Regions from separate parts of the Paenibacillus sp. FSL R5-0470 genome, predicted to be linked through region 1. Evidence: predicted binding sites of a transcription regulator. Region 1 holds the regulator's gene; the other holds the start of a gene.
What was found. Region 1 encodes NrdR, which represses ribonucleotide reductase genes. Its sites were predicted from a motif close to AACACNATATATNGTGTT; they were not measured.

Region 1 (16,435 bases):
GTCACCTTTTGAATAAGTACAAGTACAAAAGCGATGACAAAAAGCATGGAAATGCTGACTGCAATTGCAGTTAACGTTAAAAAATACTGGTTCTGCGCTCTGTAAGCTTTTGCCGGAATGATACCTACGAGTCTCCAGTTAACATTCGGCATCTGATAGTATAATACTGTACTCCGCTCCTCCGCTTCTCGGTAATCGAACGAGCCCGACTTACCCTTGAATTCAACTATTCCGGGAAAATAATCGTTCAAGTTCTTGTTAGTCGAATACCCTTCCGGCCCTGCCAATATCCGATTTTGTTCGTCCAACAGCAGGGCGACGCCTTCACCCTCTAGTCCAGCTTGCTTTAAATGGCTAGAGATAACCGATTGCGTCAAGCTAATTTTAAGCATGCCGATATCGTAATATTTTGATGTGCTGCGAATCGGCCGCGACATCGTAATGACATCCTCTTTGCCGTCCGATGTAACGAAGTGATGTACCGGAGACCACCATTTAGGATATTTCTCATAATAACTGGGATATTCGCTCTGAATATCGGCCCATTCTGATTCGAGTACGGATCTGAAGGAAACCGACGGCTTATTATCTTCATTCGATTCGATCATGACATTAGCGATATATGGTTTGGAAATCGATAATGTTGTAAGTAAATTAACGATCGAGGTTTGCTTTAGTAAATCGTGTTCCGGTGTTTTCAAATAGCTTTGGACATCAGGGTGGCCGATGAGGAATAGTGATAGATTCTCAACATCGCTCACCATATTTTCCAAATAGGCCCCAATTTGCCTAAGCGTGTTCATGCCTGAACTTTTCGCTTTCTCTTCCGTTAAGCTTTCAGCAATATAATAGGAGAACAGTCCCAGAGACAACACCGGTACCAATACCGAAATAATAATCAACAAGCTCAGCTTCTGCTTTAACGATTTACCCAACCAGTTTTCCATCTTATCCTCCGTTCAGATTACCTTTATGCTCTGTTGCTAAATTGTAGCTTTCAAGACTTCCAGAAAACATGTTTGCGCTTTCATATTAACCTAAGTCGCTCGTCCCGACTAGAGTCTATTGTTGACTTGATGAAGCATTGCCTGGTCTTGAGGTTGTCGATGTACCGGGAGAGAGCACCGGATCTTACCTCAGCACAAAAAAATAGACCGCCCTCTCGCAAAGGAATACGCTCTATTTCCTGTTTGATCCTTCGAAAAGCGGCTATTGCACCGGCAGTCGTGTTTCCACACGGCTCGCTTGCATTAGAGTCCATATGATGTTTGGTGGAGCCAAGGGGGATCGAATCCCTGACCTCATCGCTGCCAGCGATGCGCTCTCCCGCCGTTGTTGGTTTCACTACCAAAGACACCCCGAGGCAATCAAAAATTTTCCAAAAAAACAACATGCAATCCATTCTATGGATTTCATCGGGACGACGTTATCCGGCTATACGCCGCATGACCCTCGGTCCGAAGGCCCCGACCTGGAACTCGTCCGGTGGATGAGCGAATCGCTGTGCGTTACCGTTCGTCGCGGAAGGCGCATCAGGACACCCGAGGAAGCGGCGTCGGCCATGCGCGCCGGGGCGGCTTACGTGGGGGGGCGGAGGCGCCATCACGCGCCCGCAGTTCATCGCGGAAGTGCAGGACGGCTTACCGGCTTCATCCGTCCATTCAGGAAGTTTTATTCTGTATCGTCGAAAAAGCACATTCCGGTCGCGTTGCCGCACTAATCGGAATGTGCTTTAATCAATTGTTCCCGCGTCTACTCCTGCTGCTGCCCCTCGATTAATTGAAGAACGCGATACAAGAACGTCGCCGCTTCCGCTCTGCTGGTCGTACTCTTCGGCTTCATATAGCCGCCCGAGCCCGTAACCAGCCCATGCTCGAACAGAGTTGCCACGCTGTCCGCAGCATATGGCGCAATCTGGCTCGCATCACGGAAGCCCTCAAGTGTTGAACCGGATGCGGACGGCTTGATTGCCCCCGTCGTTTGAAGCGCTCGGGTTAGCATAACCATAGCGTCCTGGCGGCTGATTGAGTCACGAGGAGCAAAGTTAACTTCGTTCACTCCCGAAACGATTCCCAATTGCTTGACGATGGACACCGCATCGTAGTAATAATCATTCGGTTTCACATCGGTGAACGTCGAGGTAATCTCGGCGCGCAGGTCAAGCATGTTCACCAGCATAAGGATAAAATCAGCTCGCGTTACTTGATTTGCGGGGCTGAAAGTGCCATTTTCGATCGAAGTCCCTTTGACGATGCCTCTTTCGGCCAGCTTCTCTATCGCCTCGCGCGCCCATTCATGCTTGCCAAGGTCAGTGAACGCAACTGGTTTCTTGCCGCCGACAGCATAGACGCCGACTTGGTCGATGGAGAATCGCAGTACGCCCTTGTCTTTGTCATAAGACGTGCCATCAATTGCCGCCGCGCTGTCGCCCGTCAGCTCGAAAGCTTGCAGATCAGCAACTTGCTCGCCCGCTTGAAGCGAATACGGAATCGCAATGGAAATCGGTGCCTTCGCATTGTTCCAAGACAGAGCTTCACCGTCCAGTTGCAATGCAACTTCAACGATTGGCCTGTTGCCGATCCGGCCAGCCGCTTCGTTGCCGCGATACTCGCCTGCATGGTCGCTTACGATAACGAGCAGCTTTCCGGCATTCTCCTTGACTCCAGCCAGCATGTCGCCAGTCAAAGCAAGCTGGGCATACGGCGTGGAGATATGCAGAATCAGATTAGACTGGTTCGTCAGATTAGCTGCGGGAAGCTCCAAAGCATAGCTGACAGCCGCGTTCGACAGCTTCAATTCAAGACGAATATGCTTGTTGCCGTTGCTGTCGGCTGTTGCCTTGAGAATCGCGGCATTCAGATCTGCTACTCCGACCGAAGCCACAGCCTGATTGCCTTTCAATGTCGGGACAAGCACGGCTTTGACTGAATCGTACGTTTGCAACGTATACGGATCTTGCGCCGAACCGCCTCCAATGCTGCCCCCATTGCCTCCGCCAGTGGAAGGCGGCTTGCGATATTCGAAGGCGGCCTGCGCTGGAGTCGTCATGTCATCCGTTTCAAGCTCGACCGTATACAGTCCTTGCTCTTCTCCGGTCAACGTAAAGGCGATGCGGAAGCTTCCGTCATCCTCAGTGCCCGTCTGGCCGGTATATTGAATGTTGCCTTTTGGGTCAAGCACTTTGACATACAAATGTTCTTTCTTGCCGTTCATGACTAACCCATTGATCGTAACTTTCTTCGTGGAGGCGTCCACGGTGGCTTGTATGCCGTCCAATGTCTTCAGCTCTTGCCGCTGGGAAAGATTGTACACGCCGAATTCATAGAAGGAATAACCGTAGAACGTAGCCCGATTCAGTCCCTCAAACTTGATGTATCTCGCCGTCGTTGCCGGGAATACCAGCGTATTCTTGCCGTCGGACGCTTTAACCACGCCATTGTTGCCGACTTTCAAGGGCTCCCACGTCTGCTTATCATCCGAGACGCTCAGACGGTATTGGTCCGCGCGCGCATATTCCCAATCGATGCGGACCGTATCGAAGGTTTGCTTGCTGTCCAGATCGATCTGGAACCAAGCCGTATCGCGCACTTGGCTCGCCCAGCGCGTACCCGGTGCGCCATCCAGCGCCTTAGAAGGCTCTAGACCTGCGGCTTCCGTCGAGGATGCCTCTGCTTCTTTGTCTTGTGCGATGCTGCCAATCTCGTAATACACGCCTTCCTTCAGGGCCGTATAAGCGCCTTCCGTTACAAATTCAAGGCCTTTAGCCCCTTCCAGCTTCGCATTGAATGCCAGCAAATAGCCTATGGCTTCCTCAGGATCGCTCTCTTGCGTACGCTCCATCATAATCAGAGCGTTGCGCATAGCGCGTACCGTATCGGCATTGCTAAGCTGCTTGTTGTCTGCGTATTTATCAACAAGAGCCAATAGACCTTCAGCGCCCAAACGAGCTTCTATTACGAACTTAACCGTCTTGGATTTGGCAGCCGCCACCGTCAGCTCCAGCACATGCTTGCCCGGCTTGCCCGTCAGATCTACTATAGTTCCTTGCGTATAAGGTTTGCCGTCATACTTGGCCGTTACTTTGACGATACCGCTGTCATCATCTCCCGGAATGGCCCAGGTGAAGGCGGCCTGTGTCGTATCAGGCACAATCGTATGCTCCGAGATCGGCTCCCCGTTCATGAGCGCTACAACATCAGGCGCAGCGGCGTCTTGCTTCTGATAAGTGCCCTTCACGAATTGGTACAGCCAATCGTAGAGGACGCGGATAGCAGGATCCTCGCTTTTCGCCGCGCTGAAAATGGCGTTGTTGCCTTGATAATACGCTCTATACCCTTTCTGCATTAGCCCTGTATCCACGCCGCTGTTCAAGTAATCGATGAACCGCTCGCGGAAGACGGCGTCATTGATCATCCGGTCATCGAACTCCAGCTCCAGCGACATGCCGTACCGTTTCGCCATATCCGCTGTATCTTCCAGACGCGAGAACTCCATTTTCTCGAAGAAATAGTTCGGCTGCAGAGATACGGCATCGATGCCGACATCCTTCCACATGAATTTCTTATAAGCCAAAGAATGAGGGATCCAGAACATCTTCAGGTCTGCGTTATGAACGATGTCGCTCGCTTTCTTGACCATCTCCGGGCCAGTCGAATGCGTGCTTATTTGTTCCTCCAGCCAATACATGCCGACGAGCTCCAGATTCGAGTAGCCCGCAGCTGCCCATCTTGCTTGCACTTCATCGGTCCACCACTGAATCGCTTTGGCCCGGTTGTTCAGCGATACGTCATTACCGACCACACTTAGGTTGAAGTCCAGATTTTCATCGTTAATGCTGCCAAAATCGGACTGATATTCGCCCGGATCGGGTATCATCATAACAACCTTCGTCTTACGGTCAGGCTCGCCAAGCTTCGCGCCTACCTCGGCCGTCGCCTCGTTCAGCGCGCTCATATCGCCGCCGGTGTTAAACGTTTTATTCAAATACCATTCCCATTCCACTCTTCTGGCTTTGCCGGCCGCTTCAACCGCGCCGAAGCCTCTGCCGTTTTCCGACGTCAAACCCAGATACAGCACGCCGTCGAACAGCCAATCGACAGGCTCTCCCTGCTTGTTCACATAGCTGATATTAGGGATAACCCGTTCCTTCGTCCAGGTTCCTGTACCATCCGGGTAATGCCCGTTATACAGCAAGCCCAAATTTTCAATTCCGCCAGTAGCCTCCCCAGGTTGCTGGAGACCATAAGGTTCGGGCTGCACTGGCTGGGCTCCGTCGATCAAGCCGTCCGCGCCGGTTATCGTCACCTCGTCGATCATAGTCCACGCCCTCGGATGCACGGAGAACACCACTTTCACATACTGAGCGTAAACCAATCCTTCGGTATAATCGCCACGCTTGACGACTCCGGTCTCTGGGCTGCCGTCCCATTTATACGTCTCGGTGTTGGTCTGATCGCCCCATAACAATTTAGTCGCATTATGAGACAATACGCCCCAGTTCACCCCATCGTCAGACGCGTAGAATGAAACGGTGAGCGGTACAAGCGTTTCGTTGTTCGGCCAATCTTGCAAGAAACGCGCGCTCACGTCCTTGATCGTTTTTTGCTCGCCTAGATCAAACACAACCGAACGGGATTTCTTGTAGCGTTGGCCCACCCAGTTGCCGCTGTCACGGGATGTGTCTACGGCATTGCCGTCCGTCAGCTTCGTCCCGTCATCCGGGAAAGCGTCCTCCGGCTGATCCAACCATGTGTACGTTTTTCCTTGAACCAAATTATAAAAGCTGGCACTCTCTCCGCCCGGCTCCTCCGCATACACGGAGGATATCAACGAGAACAGCATGACCGGGACAAGCAGCAAAGCAGTCAAACTTCGTCTAGTTTTCACTTAAGCTCACGCTCTCTTTCTATACATAATTAGTTCTGCTCCTGCGCTTGCAATTCTGCAAGCGCATCGAGCATGTTCAGAATGACGACCACAGCTTCAGCACGCGTCGACGAGGCGGCCGGGGCAAACCGGTTGTCCCCGCGACCGTTCATTACTCCCGCCTCCTGGGCTGCTGCCACATACGGCTTCGCCCAATCCGGGATTTGATCCGCGTCCGCATAAGAGAGCTCATGCCCTTCCGAAGTCTTCAGGCCCAAGCTGCGAACAATCATCGCTGCCAGTTCTGCTCGGCTAATCGAAGCCTTCGGACGGAAGGTCCCATCCGCATAGCCGCTGATCAGGCCGGATTCCAAGGCTTGCGCAATATAAGGATTCGCCCAAGCTTGAATTGAGACTGCGTCCGCGAAGTCCAGCGAACTGTTCGTACCTTGCAGCTTCAACGCTTTGACCAACATGACGACGAATTCGTCCCTGCTGACCGTCTTATTCGGCTTGAACGTCTCGTCGGTATAGCCCGCTACGAATCCAAGCTCAACGGCCCGTTTGATGGACGCTTTTGCCCAATGGCTCGCAATATCGTTCAGTCGAACCGTTGTCGATCCGCCAGACTCCCCGCCATTGCCATTGCCGTTGCCGTTCTCATTGCCATTGCCTGGATCTCCGCCTCCCGGATTCGAACCGCCGTTTTGGCCTTCTTCCGGATCTGGAGTTATTGGAGTCGGAACCCATCCTCCGCCACCAGAGCTAGGCAACGCTTTGATTTTGATCTTGAACGTTTTTTTCGCGGATGCATCTCCCTTGCTGATCGTCGCGGTCAGCACGACCTCCATGTCGCTGCCTGACGGACGTTGCAACAATTGTCCATTGGCATTCAGATAGTCGGGCTTCGAGCTGCTCCAGACGATACGCGTGCCGAGCTGTCCTTTCTGCGGTAGATAGAGATTCGCGGCAATGCTTTCATTCACATTAAGCTCGATCAGACCCATTACGTCTTCGATCGTTAGACGATCGCGCGCAACGCTCAGCCCGGCATACGCCTGCTCGGCCTCAGGACGAGTCAGCTGGGCGGTTTGAATCGCCGCAGTCGCTTGTACCATCGCCTGTTGAAGCTGTGCCCAGCCCTCAGGAGAATAATTGTCCTCCACGAGCTTGTAGGCCTCGATAGCCGTCAACAGGTCGATAATCGGCCGTATATTGCCGAGCTTATATTCCTCGCCGTACACTTCAAATTCCTCAAAGGAATAGCCGAACATGGTAGCTCTGGATACGCCTTCGAACTTCACGTATCTGGCTGGCGTGCTTTGGAAGGTAGTCACGACGCGTCCCGGCTTGCCGTTAATCTCGCCGTTGTTGTCTTTCACGACATTCGTCCAGTTCTCCTTGTCCTCGGACACGAGAATGCGGTACTTCGAACCGTAAGCCGTTTGCCACAAAATAGATACAGCATCAATGTTCTTCACTTCACCCAGATCCACCATGAACCAGGTATCGTCCACCCAATTGCTGGACCATCTGGTGTCCCCTCTGCCGTCCACCGCTTTGTCCGCCGTGTAGGACGAGGATTCCGGCAGCGAGGATTCGGCTTGCTTATGCAAAGCCAGATTTCCATGCAGGTCCACGTAGGTGTTCCTTACGATGAGTTCGTCCATCAAGCCTTTAAAAGCATTCGTTTCACTGCCTATTTTGGCTACTGGCAATACGAACGTTTCCAACTTGGAGCCGTCTTTTAGAGTAGCCGTATACTCACTGCCGTTAATGAAGATGGAGGTCCCCGTGTCGTCGCCGATCATAATGACATGGGTCCAGCGGTCGGTCGGCAGCTTATAATTGAATTCGCTGACGTAGTTTTCTTTCGTGATGGCCAGTTTGCCACTGGCCCCGATGTTATATCTCAGCTGTCCATCCGGAGATTCCAGCAGCACAGCTCCTTGCGGGTTGTCAGCGTCCGGTTTGATCCACATGGACATCGTCCATCCGAAACCGAGCGTGCGAAGCGGCGTTTCCACGTAGCTGGCTCCGCCTTTGAGCCTTACTGCTTGCCCGAAGATTCCCTTCTCCGTGCCTGCATTCACCGCGTTGCCGTCAAAGCCGTTGCCCGAACGATCCGCGAAGCCCTCGTCGAAAGTATAATCGAGAACGATATTGCGCTCATTGTCGACTTGAAGCTTGTGCGACTGATGAACACCCGGCGGGTCCACGTACTTTGCGGCATCCGCCTGGAAGCTTGCAAAGTTCCGGTCGACACGGTTGCCTCTCCACAGCTTCTCCGCCAACACTTGCATGGAAGGCAAGATACGCTGATGCGAGTCCGCCATGGAGACGCCCTTCTCTACAGACACGTCGTTCCAGAGCGCGAACATGCCGCCTTTTACCTGCGGGTGCCCATAAGGAAGCTTCGTCTCCAGCCAATCGTTAGGCTCCCACTCATTGTAAATAAAATCGTAATTCAAATAGCTGCGGTACAGTTGCGGAACGATATAGAGCAAGTTCGTGTTGGTATTGACAACGTCGTAGCCAAGCTTAATGGCCTGCAAGACACTTCCGTACGGCTCATACCAGATGTCCATCGTCGCATTGTTGCTGACTGGCGTCGTGCCGTCATATGCGGACAGACTGCCCCACAGACGAGCGCGCTTGCCTTTGCTGTTAATGTGGTTAAGGAGCATATCCGCGTACCTGCGGAACGCCTCCTTGTCGTCGCCGAAATATTCATCCGTGCCGACGTGCACGTCCGGGCCGACGAAGGTCGGATTGCTGCCGTCGAGATACTCGTCAAAGAGTTCTTTAATGAAGTCGAGCGTCTCCGGACGATTGATATCCAGCTGATTGTTGCTGCCCAACCTAGGGTCGTAAGCGATGAACGCGCCGGAATGGCCCGGTGTATCGATTTCCGGCACGACGTTTACGCCGTATTCCATCCCAAGCAGCTGCAGGTCTCTGAATTGCTGCTTCGTATAGAAGCCGTCCTTGCTCGTCACTCCCGGGAATTTCTCGCTCTCCAGACGGAAGTAACCGACATCGCCGACATCATCGTTCAGATGAATCTGGAACCGGTTCATCTTATAGTAGGACATCAACTTCACATAATCCCGCAAAAATTCGATCGTATAAAACTTGCGGCCCACATCGAGCATGAAGCCTCGATCCGCGTATTTCGGATAATCGCGCGATTGCCCCTTGGGCATCGTCTTATGATCGGCATCGTGGCCAAGCAGTTGAAGGATCGTTTTTGTGCCGAACATGACGCCCGTCTGATCGGAGGCAGCGACGGAAGTATATTCGCCGATATTCAGCTCATAGCCCTCTGTCCCCAATCCCGTTTGCGCGGCATCCAGCACCAAATAGATGTCCCCCTCTTGAGGTGAACCAACCGTAACCGTCAGCGGAAGCTTCGTTAAATCAAGCAAGTCCTTCCGCAAAATATTGGCCGTCCCCTTCAGAGCCGCTTCATCCTCCGCGCGAATGACGATATTGGATTTATCCGTCAAGCGGAACTCGCCGGTTGTGCCCAGCCACTCACGCAAAGAAGGAATGACTCGCGGCTCCGGGTTCCGATCGCTCGTCTGCTCGTAGAGACCGGGTACGGTGACTAGCGCATTATCCGCTAACAGATATGTCGGATCGCTGTCGCTCTCGATTTGCAGCAGCAGCTGAACCTGAGTATCCACAAGCGGCGCATGAATATTGCCCTGCTCGTCGATCACCGGCAAGCTGTCCGTGTTCACCAGTGTCAGCGTATAACCATCCGGTACAGCGGGCAGGTTCAGCTGAGTGTCTCCCTCGGAGACGACGATGCTGTTTTTGACCGCATCCATCATAGGCGGCAACAGCGGTTTGCCCTTGTATACCTCGAATTCCCAGAAGGAGTATCCGTAATAGATACCCTCAATTGGACGTCGCGTTACTCCTTGGAACTTAACGTATTGCGCCAGTGTCGGCTCAAAATCGATCGTATCCTCGACTGATCCGCGGGCGACGAGCACGCGGTTGTCCGCGAATACGTTCCTCCAGGTTACCGCATCGTCAGACACGAGAACTTGATATTGTTCCGCCGGAGTCTGCCAGTTGATGATTACTCTTCCAATTTCTACAGGCTCGCCCAGATCAACGTAGAACCACTGGTCATCCGTTCTTTCCGAAGACCAGCGGCTTGCATCCCGATTGCCACCGTCGACCGCTTTCTCAGGCCCGAAAAAGTCTACTTCGTTCGACGACGAATAAGCCGTCTTTCCTAAAGCCAGATTACCTGTTGCGGCGTCGGACTTCTCCGATGAAACGGCAACTAAAATGAAAGCGGTAACAAAGAACACTAAAAAAATATTCCTATACCGTAAACGCACTAAGATCCCCCCCGTTGTTTATTAGCTCGAATTTTACTCCAGCTTATCGCATGACCCTCCATGCTCAACTGCTGCAGCAATTTTATTATAAGTAGGGGCATTCGTTTCATCGATATACTTGTCTTTACAATACATATACAAATGTGGACATTCGGCCTTCTAAGGTGAATCAAGCATGCCAACATTTCTGTCATATCTCATGCTAATTAATAGTACAAAATCGTGATCCTTTCGAAGAGTAGTGAAAAAGAAAAAAAGCCATTTCAGTAGAATTGGCTTTTCTTCATGTTATGGAAATAGAGCCTAGGGGGATACGCTACGCCCTGCACATTCTCCGTCTACCCGTCACGGGAGTCTAAAACGACTAGACCCATGAACAAATCTTGGCATTTGATGTGGAATTAAGGGGAATCGTCCTAGGCTTTAAGCCCTATTCTCGAGGGGGAGTATATCCGTTGCCCTATTCAGGACCCGCCGATCTTATAGGATAATATAGAAAATGTATCCACTTGAATAGGAATGGGAGTGATTCCTCTTGTTACAATTAAACAGCGAACTGTGGGGCAAGCTAACCGGTCCTTACGAGTCGGGCGAAATGGTACCTGAACTGTTGGAGCGTCTGATGCTTGATTTCGATAAAGAAGTTTTCGACGAGCTATTCCAGGAGCACTTATATCACCAAAATACGATCTATACCGTCACTTACGCGGCAGTACCTTATCTGGCCAAACTTGCTCTCGCATCAAAAAATATGGAAGTGCGCCATGAAATCTACATCACTTGCGGGATTATCGAGTCGTGTCATGACAAAACAAGATCTGAGCCGTATCCCTCGGATTGGAACGAACTCGCTGCTGAAGCGGGAAACGAGGTTTGCGCGAAGATGTACCAATCTTACTTAAAAGCGATAGCGGAGCTTGCTTCGCTTGTTGCAGAGATGTTGGCCTACGCCAAACAAGAAATAAGCAGCGATACCGAAAAAAGATATGTTCTCATTGCCGACGCGGCTTATCGGGAATCCCAGAGCGTGGCAAACATGTTTCTGAATTTTACGGCTGGCGACGAATATGTGGCCGTTTGCGGAGCATGTAATCAAGAGGCTTACTTGTGGCCGAGCGGAGAAGGCGGTCGTATACAAGCATTCGCGGAAGATCCGGTATTCGAACCCCTTCAGGCCGCACATGAGGTTACTCCCGTTGAGGCATTCGTTGAAGCGGAACATCAAATACTGGCGGAGCGAGCCGATCAGCTGGGCGATTCCTCTTTTTTGAACCAATTGCCGTATTTGGCCGGGGAAATGAATTGTCCTTCATGCGGCGCCAGAATGCAGGTTTGGCCTAGTTTGCTTTCGACTTTTGGAGGGTAATAAACAGGAACTGGATATCGCATCCATTTCTATGTTTGGGGGGGAATGACTTATCAGTGTTTCTATTTATTACACATGCACGAGGGAATACGTCCTAACAGAAAGCGAACAACAAGCTATCACAGCCATTGTCCAACGTTATGATCAGGATTTTGAAGGGAAAGACCGGGCGGAGTCTTTCATAGTGTACAAATTCGATTCGTCCAGATCAACGGAGATCTTCGCTGGCGCTACCAAGCTGTCCATGACGGATCAGATTGAAGATTTGCTGAACGATTTATTTCATTGGTTGAAATGTTTGACCGAGATACGTAGAAAAGTAGACGGTGGTGAATGGCATGTTCACCTGGATGATATCGATGCCGTGTGGGATGATGAATTAGGCTGGAAAATGCCTGAAAACTGATTTCCATAATGAATGCCATGCACTTGCTCGCCAGCCTTCAAATCATAATCATTACCTTTTAGACTACTTACACTTGAAGTCGCTAAAAACGAGCTAATGTTCAATTTTAACGTCAGTTCTACTGAATCTCGGTAAACCCTAACACACTCAATGATCGTACTAAGCATCATTTTCTTTTTAGCAGTAGAAGCTTTCTTAAATACCTTGCGCCAAACAGGAATATAGGTCTGGAGAGCCTGCATTTCAACTTATTCTACCTTTTTAGCATTGAGCTTCTGAATTACCTCAAAAAGAAATAGACCGCCCTAGTCCAAAGGATGCGGTCTATTTCTGCCCGTAAAACCTGAAAGCCGCCGCCCTTAAAAGCGGCTATTGCACTGGGAGCCGTGTTTCCGCACGGCTGTCTTTGCATTGTACGATTTATCTACCCAAACTATACCACGATCAAAACCAAATAAATCGTCACTCCGCTTCCTGAACAACAAAAAAAACGGCATTTCTGCCGTTTCTTTAGGATGGACTCTCAGGGGCTCGAACCCTGGACAAATAGATTAAGAGTCTACTGCTCTACCAACTGAGCTAAGAGTCCATATGATGTTTGGTGGAGCCAAGGGGGATCGAACCCCTGACCTCATCGCTGCCAGCGATGCGCTCTCCCAGCTGAGCTATGGCCCCAAACGTAATTTTCAGATGTATGTAATCACACATTCTAAAATTCAGTTCGGTGTATTTAAGTCATTCTGACAAATCCAAGCGCCGTAGGCGACTCCTATATAATATAAAAAATCGCCTTCGCTGTCAACACTTTTTTTAGTCATTAGACTAGCCACAACTCTACAATCTGTCCAGATCCCCAGTGCTCTTAGATAGCAGACCCTTCAGTTCCTTCATAAACATGTTAATGTCCTTAAACTGGCGGTATACGGAAGCAAAGCGAACGTAGGCGACTTCATCTACTGGATAGAGCTGCTCCATAACCAACTCACCGATCTGTTGGCTCTCCACCTCAGCTACGGCGATACCGCGTAGGGATTTCTCTACCTCAGAGACGATCTTCTCTAGACGTTCTACAGAGACGGGGCGTTTCTCGCAAGCACGGATAAGACCACGCAGTATTTTATCACGGCTGAACTCCTCGCGGCTGCCGTCTTTTTTGATCACGATTAACGGTGTTTCCTCGATCATTTCAAAGGTTGTAAACCGTTTGCTGCAACGCTCACATTCACGCCTGCGGCGGATGGACTTATTCTCATTCGCTGGTCGCGAGTCGAGCACTTTAGTATTTGTGTGATCGCAGTAAGGGCATTTCATAAGCTTCATCACTTCCTATTACATAATGTTTTTAGTCCCGGTATGTTAAACATCCGGCTTTTAAAGGGCTATTTCATTTTTTCCAGAAATCACCGTTTTTTTATTGTAATGATTATGGCAAGTCCGGCACATAATACAGTTACCAACAGAGGAGGTGAACAGCAATGAGCCAAAACAACAGCTCCAATAACCTTGTAGCTCCAAATTCCCGTGGTGCTTTGGAACAACTTAAATATGAAGTTGCCCAAGAACTCGGAATCACGCTTTCCCCAGATGGTTACCAAGGCAATAAAACTTCTTATGAAAATGGTTCGATCGGTGGTTACATCACTAAACGTCTTGTAACCCTGGCAGAACAACAATTGGCAGGTCAATACAAATAACCTGTCCACATAAGCTTACTGAAGAAGTATTAAACGATCGCAAGATCGTTTAATGCTTCTTTTTATACATAACACGGTTTTAGAATTCGTTGTAAATATCCGTGTACTGATCATAGTAATAGTTGACGCGCTGTACATAATGGCGGGTTTCACCAAACGGAATATCCTTAATCGTAGCATCCGTTCCATCCCAGATCCCCTCATCCAGCCATTTTTGAACTTTACCCGGTCCAGCATTATATGCAGCGATAACCGCTGTAGGTTTACCTTCGAATTGACGGGATAATGTTGAAAGATACCAGGTACCTAATTCAATATTTGCTGATGGTTCATGCTTTAGCTCCTCCATAGAAACATCAGGAAGCTTGGCCTTTTCAAGGGCCCATTTGGCGGTATCCGGCATAAGCTGCATTAAACCTATAGCACCTTTTCTGGATTCTCGTCCAGTTTTGAAGTTCGTTTCCACTCGGATAATCGAAGCCACTAGAAATGGGTCAATATCGTACGTAACGCTGTGCTTACGGATCTCATCTTTATAATGGATCGGATAAAACCAGGACATCCAGTTCGTACTCAGAAACAATATCGCAGTAAAACCAATGAATAACAGAAGAAGGACTCTTTTTTTACGTAACCATTTCATGATAAGCCCAGCCTGTCCCAAAGAACAGCAACCTGTTGCTCAGTGTGCGCAAGTTCGCCACTGTTGTCAATGATATAGTCCGCTTTGTTACGCTTCGCTTCAATATCCATCTGTGCATTTAAGCGTGCTTCTGCTTGTTCTATAGAAAGTCCGTTACGTTCCATTAATCGAGCGATTTGCACTTCACGAGGCACGTAAACCACCAGTATTTCATGGAACATGCTCTCGAGTCCTGATTCGAAAAGAAGAGGGATATCCACAATTGTTAACTTCTTTGGATCTTCTTCCTCCATGCTGTTCATACGTTCTTTAATCTCCCGCCGGATTGCGGGATGCGTCAGATTGTTCAGGGCTTGCAGGGCCGCCGGGTTTTGAAATACAATGTCCCCCAGCTTGCCCCTATTCAGTGTGCCATCCGAAGAGAGGATCTCGCTTCCGAATTGTTTCACAGCCGCAGCCAGCACCTCATGACCGGGGAGCATAACTTCTCTGGCGATCACATCCGCGTCAACCAGCCTCGCTCCCTTGCTCACAAGCAGTGCGGACACCGTGCTTTTTCCGGATGCAATGCCTCCGGTTAAGCCAATAATCATGTACTCACCTCATAATAGCTTCAGTATTCCCATTGTAATTAATAATAACGCGGGTAGTGCAGCAGCATGCTTCATCCAGTAGTTCCCGGCGAATCTTAATCCAGTCTTCATGCCCAGCAATAGAAATGTACCACTAAACAGAGCAATTGTAAGTGATGTCCATATCGGATTGAACCCCAGCAATGCTGCGCCAAGTCCAGCTCCAAAAGCATCTAGAGAGAGGGCAATCCCGAGCAGCATAGCCTCCATCGAAGAAATACTCCCGGAATCATCCATATCTGCAGAAGACGGAGTACGTAAGATCTGTACAACAATCCCCAATCGTCGTAACTCAAGGGAAAAGACAGCCGACTTTGCCTGCTCAGGAGCCATGGTAACCTGTTCTACAACATCTTCAGTATCAACAGCTACCTCTGCCCGAGCTTCTGTGGATAGCACATTTTCTTCACTACCTACTTTACGCTCACCTGTCTGTTCCTTCTCTTTCTGCATTAACATCTGGACGAGCGACCAGCACCCCATTAGCACGAGTATAACAGCGCCAACCTCAGAAGCTGCATGTGGAGACACTACCTTAGCAAGCAGAACACCCACTTGCATAGATACACAGATAACTACCCCCGAACAAAGCGAGATAATCAGAATGGAGAGCAATGGTATTTTCATTTTACGCAGTCCATATGTAATACCAACGCCAAAACCATCCAAACTCAAAGCAAAAGCTAGTAATATTAGTGAAAAAAATGGGCTGAGCACCCGCAATCCCTCCTGTGAAGAACCGGAACACTGAAGAATACACTTCATTCAGCTTCCGTTCTCTATTAAGCATTCTTCACACAGTATATGGGCGGGACAAGTAGTGGGTGCCAACCTAATTACTTCTTCAGTTTTCAACCTTACGCTGACAGCTTGGACAATAATGCGTGCCGCGGCCACCTACAACCGTTTTCTCAATCATCGTTCCACAGTGGTTACACGGCTGATCTTTACGACCGTAAATCAACAGCTGTTGCTGATAAGTGCCGCTCTCACCTTGACCATTCACATATGATTTTACAGACGAACCACCAGCGTTTACCGCTTCCGTCAGCGTACTGACAATAGCGTGATGCAGCTGATCAAGTTGCTCATCCGAAAGATCTTTGGCGCTGACTTCAGGATGTATCCCTGCACGATGTAACGACTCATCTACATAAATATTACCTATGCCGACGATATATTCCTGATTCAGCAGCAGCGATTTAATTTTTGTGTTTTTGCCTGATACAATCTGCTTAAACCTCTCCGGCGTAAAGGATGGCTCCAGCGGCTCCTGTCCTAGCTTATTAAGAGGAGGCAGCTGGAGGTCTTCACCAATCTGAAAAAGATGCATTGTACCAAACTGACGAACATCCGTGTAACGCAGCTCAGTGCCATCGGTAAAATGGAATATCACATGCGTATGCTTGTCCAGTGGATCTTCGTTCGAAAAAAGTCCGTAACGGCCCTCCATCCGTAAATGAGATAC
Region 2 (16,435 bases), 510 kb from region 1:
AATAGTTACTCTAATTTGGGAGTGATCCCAGTCTGATTGACTACAACAGTTACAAACCAGTTCCTTTCCCCATATTTTAATAGTAGCCATGTTACCTCCTAAAAACTAATATTCTTAGCCGATTGATCTTAATAATACTGTATAAAAGTGAGGTTTGGTATTTGCACTCTCGTATGTCATAAGCCAATTATCAACATTTCTTTTAACCTCATCTGTAATATTACAACGAAAAAGTCCCTTAACTACAGAGAAAAACTCAGGGCATCTTTCACCGCCTTTTCGTCCCCCTGCTGCGTCACTTTCTCTTGACGTACCCCGGTACGCCTGCGAAAAAGTTTCTGGCTTGGAACTAAATTCGGCAAAATCTGCTCCTTTAGGAGTTCTAAGACACACCCTAATCGAACTTGACCCTTTCGACAGTATTCGCGGGATTCCTGCACCGTAGAGAACTGGACTCGTCTCATCTCTTGGTATTGAACCACTCTACAAGAATCGCAGCCGTATCATGGGGCTGAAATACCGGAAAATAATGACCATAGGGTACATCTACGCATTTAACCTGTGGATCGATTTCCTCAGGATAGTGGTAATCCTCATCTTCCTTGCCCCAGACCACTACTGTGCTCTTCGCCTGATCAGCTTTACTCCACGTCCCCATCGATAACTTGTCTTGGACTCCTTTGACCTTCCCGGTATGAATCCAGCGTAACAAATCGGTATGCGCACCCGCAATGCGTGGAGATTGCATACTGGACCTCACCTTTTCTGCAAATCTTCTAATTACACGGTGATCCGTGTCACGGTTTGATTGAAGCATGCGATTCCAGCCAGCTTCGGATCGCCCGGCCAGAAGGGTACGCACGAAACCTCTTGGCATACGGGAAGCCATACGCAGAGCTTTCTGGTTAGAATTATGACCTGCGGGCTGCAATAAACCAAGCTGAATATCGGTGCGTCCGCTCCTGATTGCCGCCGTAGCTGCAATTGCGCCCCCAACAGAGTGACCGATCAGCTTCATCGGGCCTTCCAACTCGCGAAGTGCGGTGAGTAGTTCATGCACCTGGCCTTCAAACGCTTCACTCTTCTGATGAACAGGTGACCGACCGAATCCGGCCAGATCGACAAGCCATACCGGGTTTCCTGTCAGTTCCCGAATCCGTTCTCCCAAAGGTAACATCTCATCGGCACAACTAAGCAAACCATGTACGATGATCCACGACTCTCCTTCACCATCCCAACCAAGTGCAGCCAAATTTCCGATCCGTGATCGAGTACAACCGGCTGGATAAGTCCCAGATGATGCATGACGGAGACGATAATCCAAGTCGGCTGTCACAAATGGAAGCTGTTCCCTGATATCAGGCCAGGATTGTCCCATACGTGTGAACAGAGCCTCCGTCTCTTCCACCGGAAATGTTCTGTTGGTAATAAAAGAAACCGATTCTGCTGGAACACCGCTGATCCGCGTACCGCCTGATTTCATCGCCCATTGAACCCATGTCAGTGGTACAGCCCATTTGGGCTTTGGAACATCCATTTGCTGTGACAGAAGATGCAGTAATTCCTTCATGCTAGGACTATCTTCTTTGCGCGCCAAAAGTGGATACGTTCCTCCCACTGGAGCTGTTTCTTTGGATAAAAAGACAAGGGTCTTTGCAACCACATCATTCTCCACAAGCGGCAACCAATACGATGAACCTCCCGGTACAACAGGCATGAATCGTTTCTGAATCGCCTGAATGAGCAGTCCGATACCACCCGTTTGCTCGGTTTCACCCGTGGGTCGCGGTCCCACGACTGTACTTGGATTGACAACAGACAACGGATACTGATTCGCCTCTGCATGTTCACGGATATACAGATCAGCGTGAAATTTCATTTCTTCATATGCACTTTCATGATTTTCTAGTTTGTTGACCTGAATGTGCTCCCCTTTTTCGTTCCGTTGTCCATACGGGCTCATAAATCCAACAATATGGATAAAGTGTCTCAGTCCGCGTGTACGATGGATCTCGCCAGCCAGTTCCGCCACTTCCTTCGCGCCGTTCATAAAAATTTGTTCTGCTTCTTTACGCTCCAGAGTAACATCCATCGTGCCGCCAGCATGAATGATGACGTCTGCTTCGAGAACAAGCTGCCGATCAGTCAATACAAGGCCGAGACCTGGTTTGGACAAATCGCCGTGGATAAATGTAATTCGGTCGAAGTTCTTCACTCCGTAAGCTTGCAGCACAACTCTGGCTCTTGGTTCGGAGCGAACAAGCAACAACAATTTTGTGTCCCCAGCCGCGAGTTGTTTTACTGTTTCCTTACCGATAAAGCCTGTACTGCCTGTCATGAAAATGATTACTGGTTCAATTGCCCTCTTGTTAATAACCTGCTTTATGTCCCTAGTGTGCTCCGTATTTGTTTCACGAGTAGTATGAACATTCATTGTGTATTCGCCCCTTTTAGTACTATAAAGTACTAATAATATTCAAAAAAAGAGCTTCGTTTACCGAAGCATCTGACAAAAAGTACGTGCTGATTGTTCAATAATTCCTGTATCACGCGCGGTCTCCGCAAGCACAAGGGAACCTTCCATTGCCGCAATAAATAATGCTGCTGCTGGCCCCGGCTCGATTCCTTTACGAAACTCCCCGCCATCCAGCCCCTGTTGGAACAATTTCTCCATCATCGGCTGCAACTCACGAAAGAAACGGGATATGCTTTCTTTTACTTCCGGTGCACTGGCTGGTGTCTGCATATACAGTGTAATAAACGGACAACTTCCTTCATAATCCCGACCCTCTATGCCTGCAGACAGTAACGCCATAAACGAATAGATGCGTTCAGTTACCTCTCGTTCACGCTGACTGAGCAGCAGGTAAAGATTTGATTCATACTGGGCGATCCAGTACTGCACCACAGCCTGAAGTAATTCCTCCTTGTTTTTAAAATGGTAATAAATATTCGACTTGGATACTCCGCTAACCCGTACTACCTCATCCATACTAACGTAGCTGTACCCCTGACGCAGAAATAACTGTGCAGCCACTTCAACTGCCTTGGTCCGGTTAACCGGATTGGAACTCTTAGATTTAGCAGATCCATTGTTCAATTTTTTATTTGTCATAGATAGAACTATATAGTACTAATCAAATAAAAACAAGTTTTTTGTTAATCAAAAGATCCTCTCTCACCTCAACTCCCTCCTACTTGTCCGCATATAGTATTAACGCTGTGTTAAATACGTCATGGAATTATTAAACCGCTTCGGGTTATCCACATTCCAGAGATATTCACGAGGTTATTGGATCTGATCGGCAGATTCATCCTCTTTAATCAAAAGCGACTAGGGCGTGTTAGTGACTCAAAAATATATTTTCATCATATCCATATTATTACTACATCATTTCAACTCTTGTAGAAATAAGTCTTGCGACAATTATTACTACTCTTTTTTTTGCTAGCGATCATTTTAGAGTTATCTATTTAGAAGCTTATTCCTACATTCAAAACATATATTAAATCTTGTCATCATTTAAAGTATTCTTCTGAACACCAATTTATCTTTATTTCTCTACTTTTTTCATGAATTTTTATTAACTGATTTAGAACAAAAATTCGTTGAACTATATCTTCAGCTATAAAAAACTGCCTCTTAAAATAATTAAGTTGCTTCTGATATGGACCTTGATGCTTTTCATTGTTCTCATATACATGTAACAATTGAATATGGAGATCATATATTTCTTTGTATGTCATAAAACAACCCTCAGCAGTTACAAAGTTAATTTTCTGAATATGCTTTTTTATGTTCATTTAGCCCAACTAATTAATTAACAAAAAAGCAACTCCCCTGTTGGAAAGTCGCTTCTAAAATACTCTATAGTGAATCTTTAGTTATTATCTTAGATCCTACCGCTTCGCCTTATAAAACTCATGATACAACTTCATCAGCGCCCTTTTCTCTATCCGCGAAACATAACTCCGCGAGATCCCTAACTCCTTAGCAATTTCCCGCTGTGTCCTCTCTTCTCCACCTGTATCCAATCCAAACCGCCCCACGACAACTTCCTTTTCCCGATCATCCAGTATATCGAGATTACGATAAATCTTACTCTTCTCGATCTTAAGATCCACTTCTTTAATGACATCATCCGCCTCGGAGCCAAGGATATCGATAAGTGTAATTTCATTACCTTCCTTGTCTGTCCCAATTGGATCGTGCAGGGACACGTCTTTCCGCGTTTTCTTCAATGATCTTAAATGCATCAGAATTTCATTTTCAATACAACGAGCCGCAAATGTGGCCAGTTTTGTCCCTTTGTTCGGGCGGTAGCTCTCGATAGCTTTAATCAAGCCGATGGTGCCGATGGAGATTAAATCCTCCATGTCTTCTCCGGTGTTATCGAATTTTTTGAGGTTCTGGACATGATACGATGTCATTTCAGGTAGTAGCCTTCGTTGTAAACCAAAGTTACAATAGAGTAGCTTCTGAATGATATTATGGATTTTACGAGGTTAAAGGATTGTTATTACCCATCTATATCGAGGATTTGTTTGGAGATTTGGGCTGCGAAAGTTGAGCTAATTATTTATTCCCAGGAATTTATTACCGATAATAGAATAGTGATACTTAGAATTATCAAAATACCAAGAATGGGAAGAGTTGAGAACAAATGAAGAGCGTACATAACGTGGATCGGCAAATAAAATGCAAGAAAGTAACGGCAATCCTTTTCGTGCTAATTCTGCTAGCCTGTGTCTTGCCGGGTCCGCAGTATGCGGGTGCGGAAGCTGCAGTAGGAACAACTAAAGACAAAATACGGCATGAGACACAATTTCTTTTTGCCGGAAATATGGATAAGATTACGGTCCGAACAGTCAAAACAAGCTTTGATACCGGGGAGCGTAAGGCGAACGAATATTATTTCACAGATCCTGCCTATTTACCTAAGCCAGCTAATGGAGATGATTTCGACTCCTTTATTAACAAAGCTTCCCTGGTTAATTCTCCCACTGGATTGAAGGCTTATGCAATTCTGGAACAGTATGGCGGTGCTGCAAAAGAAGTGGTTAGGACACTTTATGAGTATGACTATAACAGTTTCTCGCTCCGCAAGGTTGTTGAATCTAAATCTCCTATTATTCTGCATGAATACATAGGCCTGTATGTCATTTATACATATTTTGAGAAACCGAACCAGTATTATTCTCTGGCGGATAACAAGCTCATCTCTACAGGCGGCGAGGTGATCCGGCCGGAGGATGTGGAGAATAGCAATTATACCTTGTCTCCTCAGCCAAAGACGCAGGATTATACAGTCTTTTGTCCCAAGTCTGATCTCAAGGGTTGTTATTTAATGCAATATGGCGGGGGAAAAGGAGCAGCTGTCAAGGTGACGCTCAACCACCGCAAGGGGGATTCATCCGGTATGGACGGCGACAGAGTCATTACGGTAGACTCCACAAAAATTACGCTGCAGAGCAAGTTTATCAAATATTTATCCTATAAATGGAATATTAAAGGTACGGTTAACGGGAAGAGCAAAGTTCTCTTTGACAATACCGCCACGGACGCGCGGACGTATATATCTCCCAACCACAAATATTTGCTGCTGATTACTGATCAGGGCACTCTTAACGGATACTCATCATCTGTCGTGCATATTTACAATCTCAAGACGCTGGAACTGGTACGGAAATACGACTCCCAGTACAAATCGAATGTTACGGCTGTAACATGGGCTTCAGATGAAATTTTCATTATCGAGTATTATTTCTCTAATCCAAGTAAGTACCCGCCATCCTTCTACTACATCCCTGCGGGTATCAGCCTTCAGATCCCATACATGGATTACAGGGATTGGAAGGAGCATAAATCCTGGGACAATTTCACTTATGAGAAAATGATCTTTCCTGCTCTGCCAGTGGCTATCCGATCAGGGAATGCTATGGTGAATTATCAGAGCCAGCCTGCTTTTCTCCTAAAGGGACAATATTACGTTCCGCTCAAAGAGTTCGCCGCAGCATTTCATATTCAGTATGCCATAGGGGCCAAAGAGATTACATTCACCCGGGGCAGCCGCTCAGCTGCGGTAACGCTCCAGGGCAGCGGGATTGTACGTGCAGGCTTCAATGACTTTCTACCGCTGGGAAGCTGGAATAAAGCGCTGGGCCTGAAGGTAATTGATGGTCGTATTACACTCTCTGATGAGGAGCAGGCCAGTGGTTTGGGATTGAGCCAAGAGGTGTATGACCCGCAGGCCGTTGTAGTCAATGTGAATACTTCCGACCGGGTAGATGATATTGTACTAAATCCTAATAAGACATTGTCTCTGGTATTATGGAATTATACTTGAGCGTTCAATCTGGAGGTGTACGCCTCTTCAGATCTCAACACACTCATCACAGCGATCCCGCTGGAAGCTAAAAGTGGAGAAACCCTTACGTATACAACAGCAGTAATCCCTATGGATCGTACCGTGACAATAGTACTTCCGGATATTGGGACCGGTTTGTATAGATCGGTTACCTTATATCTACCGAAATCTGATATAGATACTTTTTAGTGCCTGAAGCTCCAAGCAGGGCGATTCTCAACTCCCCGAGTCCAATCGGCTTAAGGAGGAAATCGATATCGCCCTGGCCGAAGGCCTTACAGTGTTTTTAGTTTAATATAATAAAAACCACAAATAACCTGTAGGATTTAGACTTCGATTCCTCATCCCTACAGGCTATTATCTTAACTCACCGCTTAGCCTTATAAAACTCATGATAAAGCTTCATCAGCGCTCGCTTCTCTATCCGCGACACATAACTCCGCGAGATCCCAAGCTCCTTCGCAATCTCCCGCTGCGTCCGCTCTTCTCCACCTGTATCCAATCCAAACCTACCCACCACAACTTCTTTCTCTCGGTCATCCAGAATATCAAGATTACGATAAATCTTGCTCTTCTCGATCTTCAAATCCACTTCTTTAATAACATCATCCGCTTCCGAACCGAGGATATCAATGAGTGTAATTTCATTACCTTCTTTGTCAGTCCCAATCGGATCGTGCAGGGACACGTCTTTCCGCGTTTTCTTCAATGATCTTAAATGCATCAGGATTTCATTTTCAATACAACGTGCTGCAAATGTGGCCAGCTTTGTGCCTTTGTTTGGACGGTAACTCTCAATAGCTTTAATCAAGCCAATAGTTCCGATGGAGATCAGATCCTCCATGTCTTCCCCAGTATTATCGAATTTTTTCACTATATGAGCTACTAATCTCAAATTGTGCTCGATAAGCAAATTCCGGGCTTTTGCATCCCCTTCAGCCATCATGCCTAAGTATTTGCTTTCCTCCTGCTCCGAGAGCGGCTGTGGAAATGCGTTGTTCCTTACGTAAGATACCAGCAACGTCAGTTCTTTAATTAGCAACGCGATCGTACTTAAGAATCCAGGCAACTTGGCGACACCTCCCGCACTTGTACAATGAAACCGATCTGTTAGCCTTACGGGTTCATGGTCATCTTATTGTATGTGGGTAGATGCCTAGAAGTGCATGTACGGGGGAAATTGTACAAACCCATTGTTAGTCTCTCCGATTTAGCTTCATTAATGTCCTCATCCATCTGCTCCCAGTTCTGCTCAACGGAGTGACGCTAATTTGTCATGATAAAAAAGATGCAGTAAGATCCAGCATAAAAAACAACACAGCTGCCTTAGCAAACCGCTCCAACCTGCGTATTTCCGGGATATTAACACTTTAATAGAGCGTTTACTAGACCAGTTCCCAACTAGTTAGGAAGCACTTTTCATGTTGACTTTTCAACATATAGTGATTAAAATAAACAACGCACACTAAATATAGTATGCATATGATTTTCCAGTATTTATAGCTTATCTATTCTATCTTTACAGTAATATATACAGGGGGAGAGACTCCATGCTAGTCGCATACGATTCAAAAACCGGAAACGTCAAACGCTTCATTGGTAAGCTTAAGCTGCCAGCTGTGCAGATTGAAGAGCATATGACCATTGACGAGCCCTATGTGCTTATTACATATACCACCGGCTTTGGACAGATTCCAGAGAAGGTGTCTACTTTCTTGAAGAACAATTATTCCAATTTGAAAGGCATCGCCGCCAGCGGCAACAAGAACTGGGGCGAGCTGTTCGCGCATAGCGCAGACTTGATTGCAGATCGGTACAATGTACCAGTTATCGGTAAATTTGAGCTATCGGGCACATTTGGTGATGTGGAACGAATTAAACAGGAGGTGAGCCGAGTTGCGGCATATTGAACTAAACAACATGTTGATGAAGAGAGACGAAAGTGGTTTCTTTCAATTGGATAAAGACCTTGAGGCAGTAGCCGAATTTATGCGGGATGTAGAACGGCGGAGCCTGGTTTTTGCGAATACAAAAGCCAAGGTTGATTATATGATTGAACAGGATTTCTACGAAAATTTTTACGAACAGTACAGCTTGGCTGAGATTGAAGATGTCTACCAAATTACCCATTCTTACAACTTCAGCTTTCCATCCTATATGGCAGCTTCGAAGTTCTATACGGATTACGCTGTAAAAAGCAATGACCGCAAGCAATATCTGGAGCATTATCCGGACCGTGTGGCGGCAGTTTCCCTTCACCTAGGACGCGGGAATGCCGCTACTGCTGGCATGCTTGCCCGTTCGATGATGGAGCAGCGTCTGCAGCCAGCGACCCCAACCTTCTTAAATGCCGGCAAGAGTCGTCGCGGTGAGCTTGTCTCCTGCTTCCTTATCGAAATGGACGACTCGCTTAATTCGATCAACTATGTGCTCAACACCTGCATGCAGCTGTCGAAGATCGGCGGTGGCGTGGCTGTCAACCTGTCCAAGCTTCGTTCCCGCGGAGAGACAATCAAGGGTGTCGAGGATGCGGCTAAGGGCATTATACCTGTGCTCAAGCTGATGGAGGACGGCTTCTCCTATGCTGACCAGATGGGTCAACGTAAAGGTTCTGGAGCCGCCTACTACAATATTTTTGGATGGGATGTTCTTGAATTTCTCGACAGTAAGAAGATCAACGCCGACGAAAAAACAAGACTCAAAACCCTGTCCATCGGCCTGATCATTCCGAATCGCTTCTATAAGCTGGCGAAGGACAATGAACCGCTCCATGTATTTGCCCCTTACAGTGTGTACAAGGCTTATGGCACACATCTTGATGACATGGATTTGGATGAAATGTATGATAAGCTGCTAGCCGATCCACGTGTCAAAAAGAGAAAGGCCATGAGCGCACGGGATATGCTGACCAAAATCGCCATGATCCAGCTGGAATCTGGCTATCCATATATTATGAACAAGAGCAACGCCAATGAGGCTCATGCCCTGAAAAACGTCGGACAGATCAAAATGTCCAACCTCTGCACAGAAATCTTCCAGCTGCAGGAGACCTCAGAAATTGCTGACTACGGACAGGAAGATACCATCCGCCGTGATGTAAGCTGCAATCTGGCTTCCTTGAACATTGTCAACGTGATGGAGCATGGCAAAATCCGTGAATCGGTACATGAAGGCATGATCGCCTTGACTGCAGTCAGCGATATGACCAGCATCTCTAATGCCCCAGGCGTAGCCAAAGCTAACAAAGAGATGCACTCCGTCGGTCTCGGCGTCATGAATCTGCACGGCTATCTGGCCAAGAACAAGATCGCTTATGAAAGCGAACAGGCTCGCGATTTTGCCCGGACCTTCTTCATGACCATGAACTACCATTCACTGGAGAAAAGCATGGAGATCGCTGCTGCAACCGGCCGGTCTTTCCATGGATTTGAGGCTTCTGATTATGCTACAGGAGCTTATTTTGAGCGTTACCTGACTACGGATTACCGCCCTGTAACGCCAAGAGTACAAGAGTTGTTCGGAGATATTTTCATCCCATCCCCTACGGACTGGGAACAACTACGGGATGCAGTAAAAGCAAATGGCCTGTACCATGCTTACCGTTTAGCAATTGCGCCAACAGCCAGCATTTCCTATATTCAAAATGCTACTTCAAGCGTTATGCCTATTGTAGAGCAGATTGAGACACGGACTTATGCTAATTCGACGACTTACTATCCGATGCCGTACCTGCGTCCAGACAATGTATTTTTCTATAAATCGGCTTACCAAATGGATCAGTTCAAGGTGATCGATTTGATCGCGGAAATTCAGCCCCATATCGACCAGGGCATCTCGACCGTTCTGCATGTGAACAGTGATGTCTCAACCAGAGAACTGGCCCGTTCCTATCTGTACGCGGCGCATAAAGGCCTGAAGTCGCTGTATTACACCCGGACCAAAAAGCTGTCCGTCGAGGAATGCCTCACCTGCTCGATCTAACTGGAAGGCTATAGCCGCAGAAAAGGAGATTGCCATATTATGACCGCTATCCAAGCCGTTAACTGGAACCGTCCCGACGACGATTTCTCATTGATGTTCTGGAATCAGAACATTATGCAATTCTGGACGGACGATGAAATTCCATTATCCGATGATAAAATGTCCTGGCTCACGCTCAGTGAGCAAGAAAAGGACTCCTATATGAAGGTACTCGGCGGACTCACACTGCTGGATACGATTCAAGGCGGAGTAGGTATGCCGCAGATTATGGAGCATGTCGAAGGTCTTCAGCGCAAGGCTGTGCTTGGCTTTATGGGCATGATGGAACAGATTCACGCCAAATCGTACAGTAGCATTTTCACCACTTTGTCCTCCACAGAGGAGATTGACAGTGTGTTCCGCTGGGTTGAAGAGAACCCTTATCTGCAGTTCAAGGCAGAGACCATATCACAATATTACAAAAAAATAGATTCACCCAAAGATCTGTACCTTGCCATGGCAGCCTCAGTGCTGCTCGAGAGCTACTTGTTCTACAGTGGCTTCTTCTACCCGCTTTATCTAGCTGGCCAAGGCAAAATGACATGCAGCGGTGAGATCATCGACCTTATTCTGCGGGATGAGAGCATCCATGGCGTATATGTCGGTGTGCTGGCGCAGGAGATCTTTGACGGGCTACCAGATGACGAGCAGCGTGAGCTACACCAGAAGCTGGTAAACCTCCTTAGACTGCTACATGAGAATGAAGAACGTTATACCGAGCAGATCTACGCTCCCATCGGACTGGTGGACGAGGTCAAGACCTTCCTTAGATACAATGCTAACAAAGCCATGATGAATCTGGGGCATGATCCGCTATTCGACGAGGAAGAGATCAACCCGATTGTTCAGAATGGCATCAGTACCCACACCAAGCAGCATGATTTCTTCTCGAAAAAAGGTAACGGATACGTCCGGGCGCTTAACGTGGAACCGCTGAAAGATGAAGATTTTCAATTTTAAATATAGATAAAGCAAAAAAGTGCGGAGAAAATTCTCCGCACTTTTTGCTAACTGTAGGATTAGATTATTGCAAGCTTTTCAGGTATGTTCTAGCTTCTTCGTAGGTATCGTAAGCATCTGCAAAATCTCTACCAAAAATACGTTTCAATTGCATCTTCCAAATTGGGTTTTTAGTTACATAAGCCCATCCTGCTTGACCAGCTTCACTCGCCATAGCACCTGTAGGGGCTAGCATAGCTGCAACCTCAGGAGTAAGTACACTTTTAGAATCAGTTACATCAGTTGTTCCTGTAAATTTAGGTTTAACAAGCTTCATGATATTTTCAAAATCTTTCAGGTATCCTGGAACATCTTCAGCTGAAAAATCAATAGATACTACATCGATATGGTTCTCATTTTGGTTGTACTTAATTGTGTATGACATAATTATTTTTCCTCCAAGTTTTAACGTTATTTTTTTAATAATAGAGATGAAATGTATGTAACTTCACAGACAAAAAATACCCGCCCCATGCTTTTTCAGGGCGACGACATCTACTTCCTGTATCGTTTTTATAACAACACCCTTTCTAGAATATTAACTAATACATATTACCTATATTATTATCGACAAATTTCTTTTTTTATTTATATTAAAATACAAATTTCTACAAATTCCAACATATCCATGGTCATATTTTCCTTAATTCATTCATTTTTGTGTATCTGCTATCTCTTGCAGCCATTCAATTTGCCAAAATACGAAGAATCTATTTTTTTTAGACAACTAAAAAAGGCTTTGCGTGCGACTTCCGATTCCAATCCAGTCATCCTTCAGATTTTTGGAATCAGAATACGCCGCAAAGCCTTCAATACTATATATTAGTTGTTATATAAGTAAATCAATCCGTGATTACTTTGTTGCGGAATAGCCCCCGTCAATCACATGTGCTGTACCTGTAATAAACGAAGCCTCATCACTTAGTAGGAAGCATGCAAACGCAGCTACTTCCTCAGGCGTACCGTATCTACCCAGAGCCGTTCCAGAAGCGATAAGAGATTGAAGCATCTCTACATCATCTGACAACAGCTTTTCATATCTGTTCATGGTTGGTGTAGGGATAGGTCCTGGACAAAGGGCATTTACTCTAATGTTACGGTGACCCACTTCTTTGGCAACCGATTTAGTCATCCCCACAATAGCATGTTTACTTGCTGAATAAGCTGCATCATTGGCCATCCCGATAAAAATACCATGCAAAGAGGAGCAGTTTAGAACGGAAGCTCCAGATTTCATATGAGGTAATGTATAATGCAACATGTAGAATTGGCTAGTGAGATTTGTCTGAATCACTTTTTGAAACAACAACGGATCATAGTCTATAACATCCGTATTGTCTCCTGTAATTGCTGAGTTATTATATAGGCAATCAATTTTTCCATAAGCTGCTAATGTTTGATCTACGATATTTTTGCAGTCTGCTTCGAGAGAAACATCTGACCGAACAAACATCGCTTCCCCACCTAGAGCCTTAATTTCCTCAACTGTGTTAGCGCCAGCATCTGATCGATTGGCAACTACTACAATACCGCCCTCTCTTGCTACTCTTAAGGCTGTAGCTTTTCCGATTCCGGTACCTGCACCAGTAATAATAACTACTTTGTTCTCAAATCTGTTGCTACTCATATGCGCACCACTTTCTTATGTCTTTTTCAGGAGGAGGATTCGAACCTCATAGACCCTAATATCGCCTGATGCAATATGGATTGGAACATTTTTGCAGAAAAATCGACAAAATTATCCTCTATATGACAACTTTATTGTATTTAATTGTATATAGCAATGAATATTTTAATCTACTTTTACAACAATTGAGAATTTTGGTTTGATCGTCACAAAAAAACACCCCTTAGAATTTCATCAGATAAACCAGAAGTTTTATCCGATGCTTATTCTAAGGGGTTTGATCATTTGTAAATCCGTCGTTGTTAATGAAACCACACTCCAAATAAATTATTTATTGGCTTATAGATAAGAATAATCAGAAACAGAGGACTCGGAATGTTCAATTTTAACAACGCACATACGGTCGCGCCAAGTCCCAAAATCCAAAATATAAAATATACGCTAAGATCACGTACTCGGCGCTTTCGCATTAATTTAGGCAAATCAAGTGCCATACAACCTACAGCAAGCGCCAAAAAAAACAATAACATCATTAGACTCACTCCTTGATTTTTTCAAGAAAAGAATTATCAGTTAGACCTACGCGGTTAATAACTACTGAGGCACTATAATGGATGGGCAATGATTTAAGGTAATCGTCGCCCTTTTTTTGCTGTAGCTTTGTCCAAGCTTTAGGACTGGCATGGTAGATCGATTGTCCAAATCCCATAATATCAACATTGAAGCGATTATTTACTTGCTCCACAGTGTCTTGCATCCGCTCTATAATCCGTTCCTCTGTTTCCTTTTCCAAACGTTTTATGGTGCTTTCCGATTCCAAATTTTCTGTACTGTGCACTTCTTCAATGTTGCAAAGCGTCTTAACGTCAAGGTAAATATGCGGCTCTCCATCAATAATTTTCACTTTGCGTTTAGTTGAAGCCTGGATCGCTTCGATAACAATAGGCTTTCCGTCTTCCCCTGTTATCGGGCCAGAATGTGAGGTTACCTTATCATTGATATAATTGTAACCAATCGTTTCACCCTCGTTTAGCCAACCGATCAGTTTGTCTTTTCTGAACACAGCAACAGTATGGTATTCCAATCTCGCCTTAGGCATTGTTCGCTCTACATTGCTTTTATCTCCTCCCTCTTTGGGATCTCCCATAACTTCCACTCCGGTCAGTACAGGATGTTCACCTTCAGCCAATAAATTTTCAATAAAATCATCCAGCGTGACAGCGACTGTTTTTGCTGAATCTTTATAAGAATTATCTAGGGAACTAAATAATTTGTTCGCTGGTAATTTATCCATAGGTGTAAGGACATTCAAGACATCGTTGGCGGTTGTATCTCTGGCAACCATAACGTAGAAATCCATTCGAGGTTCCCGACTTCTTTTAAATACGTCCAGTATCTCGGCCACTCCGGAGCGGGCAAGTTCCTCCCCAATCACTAACACCCGGATATGACCAAGATAACTCGTCCTAGAACTATCCAGATTCAACATACGTTGTGCATCATAAAACGTAGGTACAGTAAATTTATAAACAACCACGGGGACTCCAGTGCCTCCCCCTCCTCCATTCGATTGTGAGGAAATCGCAGATGGAATAACGACCTGCATCGAAACTGTATAACCAGTTTCAGCCTTGTCGATCCCTATCCCCAAGACAAAGGCTACCTCATTTAGCTCCTTTCTTTCCCAACAGCCACTTAGCATTAACGTAAATTGGAGAGCTATCATCAATTGGAGAGCGCCTCTAACTAATTTTTTCTTCATTGCGTTGATTCCTCATCACTGGAAGTGCTTTGACGAAATAGGTTCTGCGTCTTGTTCTCAGCAGGTCTTGTCTTTAAAAAAGGCCACGGAAAGCGAAAGATAGAGTCTTTTAAGTCTTTTGAATTATAAGGTCCGAGCGGACTCATATAAGGCATTCCGAAAGAACGCAAGCTCGACAAATGCAGTACGATGATAAAAATTCCGAATAGAATTCCATATAATCCGATAAATCCGGCCAAAGCTATAAGCACAAAACGGATCATCCGCGCAGCTATAGACATTCCTGTCTCCGGAATAACAAAGCTAGAAATGGCTGTAAGCGATACAATAATGACCATTGCAGATGAAATAAAACCCGCTGCAACCGCTGCTTGTCCAATCACCAACGTTCCGACAATGGAAATTGCCTGTCCAATATTTTTAGGTATCCGTACCCCGGCCTCCCGCAAAATCTCATAAGTCATTTCCATGATCAGCGCCTCGACAAAAGCAGGAAAAGGGACACTCTCCCGCTGGGCAGCTAAACTAATTACAAGATTGGTCGGTATCATCTCCTGATGATATGTAGTAATCGCAACATACAATGAAGGTGCAAGCAAAGTAATAAAAAATGAAATAAAACGAACTAATCTCAGCAATGTTCCAATATCGGCCCTTTGGTAATAATCCTCAGCAGACTGAAAAAATGCCACAAAAAATGTGGGTACCAACAGTACAAAAGGGGTTCCATCAACAAGAATGGCCACTTTTCCTTCCAAAATACCTGCTGCAATCGTATCCGGACGATCACTGTTGTATACGGTAGGAAATGGTGTAAATACCGTCTCTTGAATAAATTCTTCAATATATCCACTCTCGAGAATACTGTCCGTATCAATTTTATTCAGACGGCATTTTACTTCTTGCACCAACTCCTTATTCGCGATGTTGCTTAGATACATAATGGATACGCTGGTTTGAGTTACCCTTCCGATCTGAACGGTTTCCAGCCATAAATGGCTATCTTTTATTTTCCGCCGAACCAGTGCCGTATTCGTCCGTAAATTCTCAGTGAATCCTTCCATTGGACCTCGAACAACCGATTGGGAACTGGGCTCCCCTACATTGCGATCTTCCCAGCCTGGTAAGCCGATCCGGAGAGCGGTGGATGTCCCATCGAGCAGCAGCATTACACTACCGGACAGCAATTCGTGTACGAATTGGCTGTAATCAACGATAACGGTTAGATCACCGGCTATTAATATCTGTTTCTTAATAATCTCAATCTTCTGCTCAGGCTCAAGCTTTCCTAGCTGTTCATAAGGAATATGTTCCTGCAAAGAATACAAAATTGAATTATGCAGTACCTGAGTATCCACAAGACCATCTATGTAAATCAAAGAAATATTAGTATTTTCTTCTATCTGCAACTCTTTTATCACTACATCAGAACTTCCGCCCAGCAATCCGTTCAACTGATCAATATTGGTTTTCAATCGGTTTGATAGTGTACCCGTCTCCGAACTTTTCACGATGTAGCCTCCACTTCACTTAGTTTAATGAGTATAGTTTGATGTTAATTTTGATAATTATTCCTTTCTGATTAAAATTCGGAATGGCATAATTCTGGTAACTACAACCATACTAAAACTAGTCCAATAAATTTGAGGGGGTATATGA

Region 2: a site for NrdR is predicted at 7,830-7,847, ahead of nrdI (class Ib ribonucleoside-diphosphate reductase assembly flavoprotein NrdI). Genes of this name have one in related genera too.

What each region holds. Positions count from the first base shown of each region.
Region 1 covers NZ_CP150238.1:2,098,871-2,115,305, reverse strand. The annotation lists gene MKY99_RS09090 (sensor histidine kinase) at 1-947, opposite strand, end outside; gene MKY99_RS09085 (hypothetical protein) at 1,262-1,720, shown strand; gene MKY99_RS09080 (DUF4855 domain-containing protein) at 1,753-5,868, opposite strand; gene MKY99_RS09075 (discoidin domain-containing protein) at 5,916-10,226, opposite strand; gene MKY99_RS09070 (hypothetical protein) at 10,762-11,592, shown strand; gene MKY99_RS09065 (hypothetical protein) at 11,777-11,998, shown strand; tRNA gene MKY99_RS09060 (tRNA-Lys) at 12,515-12,587, opposite strand; tRNA gene MKY99_RS09055 (tRNA-Ala) at 12,598-12,673, opposite strand; gene nrdR (transcriptional regulator NrdR) at 12,833-13,309, opposite strand; gene MKY99_RS09045 (alpha/beta-type small acid-soluble spore protein) at 13,474-13,692, shown strand; gene MKY99_RS09040 (lytic transglycosylase domain-containing protein) at 13,772-14,335, opposite strand; gene coaE (dephospho-CoA kinase) at 14,332-14,928, opposite strand; gene MKY99_RS09030 (MntP/YtaF family protein) at 14,938-15,684, opposite strand; gene mutM (DNA-formamidopyrimidine glycosylase) at 15,812-16,435, opposite strand, start outside.
Region 2 covers NZ_CP150238.1:1,591,843-1,608,277, reverse strand. The annotation lists gene MKY99_RS07080 (hypothetical protein) at 1-90, opposite strand, end outside; gene MKY99_RS07075 (alpha/beta fold hydrolase) at 461-2,434, opposite strand; gene MKY99_RS07070 (TetR/AcrR family transcriptional regulator) at 2,495-3,115, opposite strand; gene sigK (RNA polymerase sporulation sigma factor SigK) at 3,901-4,431, opposite strand; gene MKY99_RS07060 (hypothetical protein) at 4,665-6,347, shown strand; gene sigK (RNA polymerase sporulation sigma factor SigK) at 6,736-7,437, opposite strand; gene nrdI (class Ib ribonucleoside-diphosphate reductase assembly flavoprotein NrdI) at 7,919-8,278, shown strand; gene nrdE (class 1b ribonucleoside-diphosphate reductase subunit alpha) at 8,265-10,349, shown strand; gene nrdF (class 1b ribonucleoside-diphosphate reductase subunit beta) at 10,389-11,348, shown strand; gene MKY99_RS07035 (hypothetical protein) at 11,413-11,772, opposite strand; gene MKY99_RS07030 (SDR family NAD(P)-dependent oxidoreductase) at 12,241-13,014, opposite strand; gene MKY99_RS07025 (hypothetical protein) at 13,317-13,547, opposite strand; gene MKY99_RS07020 (Ger(x)C family spore germination protein) at 13,553-14,776, opposite strand; gene MKY99_RS07015 (spore germination protein) at 14,773-16,287, opposite strand; gene MKY99_RS07010 (endospore germination permease) at 16,432-16,435, shown strand, end outside.